2 regions of the Pseudomonas sp. CCI3.1 genome follow, and region 2 is predicted to be linked to the other one. Evidence: riboswitches for the same ligand, from Rfam matches in the RefSeq annotation. Region 2 holds a riboswitch; the other holds the start of a gene.
The links. A riboswitch is a leader RNA that binds a small molecule or an ion and turns the genes downstream of it on or off. The one in region 2 is predicted to bind manganese.
Positions count from the first base shown of each region.

Region 1: it holds a riboswitch for manganese, as region 2 does, so the genes downstream of both, RGV06_RS08490 (sodium:calcium antiporter) here and RGV06_RS18405 (TMEM165/GDT1 family protein) in region 2, are expected to answer to the same signal.

Region 1 covers NZ_JAVIWO010000001.1:1,848,992-1,851,450, forward strand. The annotation lists gene RGV06_RS08485 (ribonucleotide-diphosphate reductase subunit beta) at 1-916, shown strand, start outside; yybP-ykoY riboswitch at 1,202-1,375, shown strand; gene RGV06_RS08490 (sodium:calcium antiporter) at 1,409-1,969, shown strand; gene RGV06_RS08495 (sodium:calcium antiporter) at 1,988-2,407, shown strand.
Region 2 covers NZ_JAVIWO010000001.1:4,009,185-4,011,643, reverse strand. The annotation lists gene RGV06_RS18415 (2-hydroxyacid dehydrogenase) at 1-71, shown strand, start outside; gene RGV06_RS18410 (class I SAM-dependent methyltransferase) at 102-1,100, shown strand; yybP-ykoY riboswitch at 1,151-1,270, shown strand; gene RGV06_RS18405 (TMEM165/GDT1 family protein) at 1,362-1,946, shown strand; gene RGV06_RS18400 (M48 family metallopeptidase) at 2,052-2,459, opposite strand, start outside.

The DNA.
Region 1 (2,459 bases), 2.2 Mb from region 2:
CGGCTGCGCAAACCACTGGATGCCGCAAGAAGTCAACATGACCGCCGACATCGCCCTATGGAAAAACCCGGAAGGCCTGACTGACGACGAGCGCCGCATCGTGATGCGTAACCTGGGCTTCTTCTCTACCGCCGACTCCCTGGTTGCCAACAACCTGGTGCTGGCCGTATACCGCCTGATCACCAACCCGGAATGCCGCCAGTACATCCTGCGCCAGGCATTCGAAGAGGCGATCCACACCCACGCCTACCAGTACTGCATCGAATCGCTGGCCATGGATGAAGGCGAGATCTTCAACATGTACCACGAGATCCCGTCGGTCGCTAAAAAAGCCACCTGGGGCCTGAAGTACACCCGCTCGATCTCCGATCCGAAGTTCGAAACCGGCACTGTTGAAACCGACAAAGAGCTGCTGCGCAACCTGATCGCCTACTACTGCGTTCTGGAAGGTATCTTCTTCTACTGTGGCTTCACGCAGATCCTGTCGATGGGCCGTCGCAACAAGATGACCGGCGTCGCCGAGCAGTTCCAGTACATCCTGCGCGACGAATCCATGCACTTGAACTTCGGCATCGACGTGATCAACCAGATCAAAATCGAAAACCCGCATCTGTGGGACGCTGAAATGAAGGAAGAAGCTTCGCAGATGATCCTGCAAGGCACCCAGCTGGAAATCGAATACGCTCGCGACACCATGCCGCGCGGAGTACTGGGCATGAACGCCGCGATGATGGAGGACTACCTCAAGTTCATCGCCAACCGTCGCCTGTCGCAAATCGGCCTGAAAGAAGAATACCCGGGCACGACCAACCCGTTCCCATGGATGAGCGAAATCATGGACTTGAAGAAAGAGAAAAACTTCTTCGAAACGCGGGTTATTGAATACCAAACCGGCGGTGCATTGAGCTGGGATTGATACGGGGCTTGATATAAGTCGTAAGTAGCAAACAAAAAGGGCCAACAATTGTTGGCCCTTTTTTTGTGCAAAACCGTATAAGCCCGCGCAAATAAAAGTTAGGGCGGTACTGAAGCGGCATATATCTGTCATTAACAACCGAGCGCTTTTACAGGACGGCGGGCGAGTGAAGTAAATAAAATACAGATCTAGATGATTGTAATAACCATTAATATTATTTGACTTGTGTTCCAATCTTCAATGTTTCCTGCCTTGCAATGCACTCGCATCTTGGGAATAATGCCGCGCCTCGTCATTGGGGAGTAGCTATCTTCAGCCACACGGCTGAGGAAATCATGTCAACACACTTGAAGTCTCTTACTTCATGGCATGATTGGCACATTCGGAACCAGCCGATGTTGCCCAGCAAGACCTTTGGCCACTGCGTGTTTACCGACCGGGTAAGCCACGTCGTGTGCCATTGGATTTTTGCTTGCCCGGTCTGTGTCTCCCATGCTCCTAACCTTGGTTCTCTTTTTTCTCTCCGCTATTACCATCTATCTGTCATGCGAATATTTCGTTAACGGTATTGAATGGTGTGGCCGTCACATGAATCTCGGCGCCACAGCTGTTGGCACCGTACTGGCCGCATTTGGTACAGCCCTGCCTGAAACCGCAGTGACGTTTACAGCCGTCGTGTTTGGATCAACCCCCGAGCAGAAAGACATCGGTGTAGGCGCTGCCATGGGCGGCCCGTTGGTTCTCGCGACAGTCGCTTATGGCGTCGTGGGCTTTGCGCTATGGATGAATCGCCGCAAACTGAATCGAGACGACTCAGTCATTCGCGTGGATCACAAAGGCCTGGCGAAAGATCAGTTGGCGTTTTTGGCTGTGTTCGTCGTAAAAGTAGGCTTGGGTCTCGTAGCCTTTGCCATCAAGCCCTGGCTTGGGATCTTGTTCCTGGCGACCTACGGCCTCTACGTCTGGCGCGAGATCGTCAGCGCGGATACAGCCCCCGAAGAGGAGGAGCTGGAACCCCTCAAGCTGAGGCCGAAAAATGCATCGATGGGCTGAGCCGGGCTACAAACGGTTATAGCGCTCTGCGTGATTGGCGCAGCGTCACATGTATTTGTTTCCCAACTGGAGAGCATAGGCATTCTCTTCGGCCTGTCCCCCAACATGGTCGCGCTGCTGCTTAGCCCCGTAGCGACCGAACTTCCTGAGATCATGAATGCCTTGATCTGGGTTCGCCAGGGTAAAGAGCGATTGGCCTTGGCCAATATTTCTGGAGCGATGATGATCCAGGCGACCATCCCCAGTTCGCTCGGTTTGTTCTTCACTCCTTGGATGTTAGACACCCCTCTGCTGATTGCCGGCGCCATAACGGCATTTGCTGTACTCATGCTCTGGCTACTATTTCGTCGCGGCAATATTGAAGCCAAAAGTTTGATGGCAATCGCTCTCCTGTACTGCGGTTTCGCGGGTTACGTGGCATGGCACTTCATGCATTGATGCCTTTCATTTTCCATGTGGGACAACAAGCCAGCTGAGGGCAAAAGCCTGA
Region 2 (2,459 bases):
GTATCGTCGGCCAACTGGCGCAAAACGCCGAAGCGTTCTTCAACGGTACAGCGCTGCGGGTCGTCAGTTGATAGACTGCGCCCCTTTTTGAGGAGCAGATTATGGATCCGCGCAGTGAAGTACTGCTTCGTCAGCCTGAATACTTTCAGGGTTCGGTGCTGTTAGTCGGCTTGCCGGCTGACGAACTACTCGGCGAATTGCCCGATGCACACGGCTGGTGCTGGCACGCCGGCGACCAGGCCGTACTCGACGCCCGCTTTGAAGGTCGTGTGCAGTTTGGTGTCGAAATCCCCGAACGGGCATTCGACACTGCCGTGGTGTTTCTGCCCAAGTCCAAGGAACTGAGCGACTACGTGCTCAAGGCCGTGGCCGCTCGCTTACCCAATGCCGATGTGTTTCTGGTTGGCGAAAAAAAGGGCGGCATTGAAGGCGCCTCCAAACAGCTGATCCCGTTCGGCAAGCCGCGCAAGCTCGACAGCGCGCGGCACTGCCAGTTGTGGCAAGTGACTGTGGATAACGCTCCGAACGTGCCGGTACTTGAAGACCTCGCGCACCATTACGAACTGCCGCTGGCTGAAGGCCCGCTAAAGGTCGTCAGCCTGCCGGGCGTGTTCAGCCACGGGCGCCTGGATCGCGGCAGCGCCTTGCTGCTTGAGCATCTGGACAAACTGCCCAGCGGTCACGTGCTGGACTTCGGCTGTGGCGCAGGCGTGCTCGGCGCTGCGGTCAAACGGCGCTACCCGCATAACACTGTCACCTTGCTCGACGTGGATGCCTTCGCCACGGCCAGCAGCCGTCTGACCCTTGCCGCCAACGGCCTGGAAGGCGAAGTGATTACAGGCAACGGCATTGATGCAGCGCCCATGGGCTTGAACTCGATTCTGAGCAATCCGCCGTTCCATGTCGGGGTGCACACCGATTACCACGCCACTGAAAATTTGCTGCAAAAAGCAGTCAAACATCTGAAAACAGGCGGCGAACTTCGGATTGTTGCCAACAGCTTCCTGCGTTACCAACCGCTGATCGAAGAGCATTTCGGTGCCTGCGCGGTCAAGGCAGAAGGTCAGGGTTTCCGGATTTACAGCGCCAAGCGCCGTTGAACACATTGTGAAATAAGGGCTTGCCGGATCGGATTTGCCTAGGCAGAATCCGCTCCGTCCTAGGGGAGTAGTCTCCCACGAGCGCCACGCTCGTCCGGCATACGTCAACATACTTGGTCAACAGACCATGGCGTATGCGACCCAGGTGTCCGCACAGACGGACCGGGGTTTGACAAGACCTATGACACGAACACCTTACCCGGGGCGGGAAGGCTGTACGTGTCATAGCCGTGTCGACCCGCCCCTGGAAGCTACCTGATGATGCTCGACTCCTTACTCGTTCCTACCGCAATTGTTGCCTTGGCCGAAATCGGCGACAAGACGCAGCTGCTTGCCCTCATTCTCGCCGCACGCTTTCGCAAACCCTGGCCGATTATTGCCGGCATCGTGGTCGCGACGCTGGCCAACCATGCGGCGGCCGGTGCCGTAGGCGCCTGGTTCAGCACCTTCTTCAGTGACGCCATGTTGCACTGGATCCTTGCTGCGAGCTTTACCGCTACTGCGTTGTGGACTCTCGTGCCCGACAAGATGGATGACGACGAAGCCAGCACCGCGCGCAAGTACGGACCTTTCGTTACCACTCTGATCACGTTCTTCATTGCCGAAATCGGCGACAAGACCCAAGTCGCGACCGTGATGCTAGCGGCGCAATACCCGGATCTGTGGCTGGTGATTATCGGTACCACCCTGGGCATGCTGATTGCCAACGTACCGGTGGTATTGGCGGGTAACTTTGCGGCTGACAAACTGCCGCTGACCCTGATTCGACGCCTGGCAGCTGCCGCGTTCGTCGTACTGGCCATCGTGGCGGTGTACAAGGCAATGCAGATCAGCGGCTGGGTGTAGCCCGCTTTTGAGTGTGGGAGCGGGCTTGCTCGCGATGGCAGCAACGCGGTTTAAGTGTCAGACCGCAGCGATCCAATCGCGAGCAAGCCCGCTCCCACGAGGGGGTTACGATTTCGGGGCCTGCTGATAAAGCGGCATTACCTTGGGGATGGCTGCTTGCAGCGCCGTAATACGACTGCTGGAGGCCGGGTGAGTGCTCATGAATTCAGGCGGTCCATCCTGTGATTGCTGGGCCATTTTCTGCCACAGGGTAATAGCCGCATTCGGGTTGTAACCCGCACGCGCTGCCAGCTCCAGGCCGATCAAGTCTGCTTCGTTTTCATTGCTGCGACTGTTGGGCAAGGTCAGGCTGTAATTCACCACCGTGTCGGCCAGCCCAAGGCTGTCTTGCCCCAACCCCAACAATGCACCGGCGCCTTGCTTGGCGATCTCGATGCCATAAGCCTTGGACATGGATTCACGCCCGTGCTCACGCAAGGCGTGGGCAATTTCATGGCCCATGATCGCGGCGAT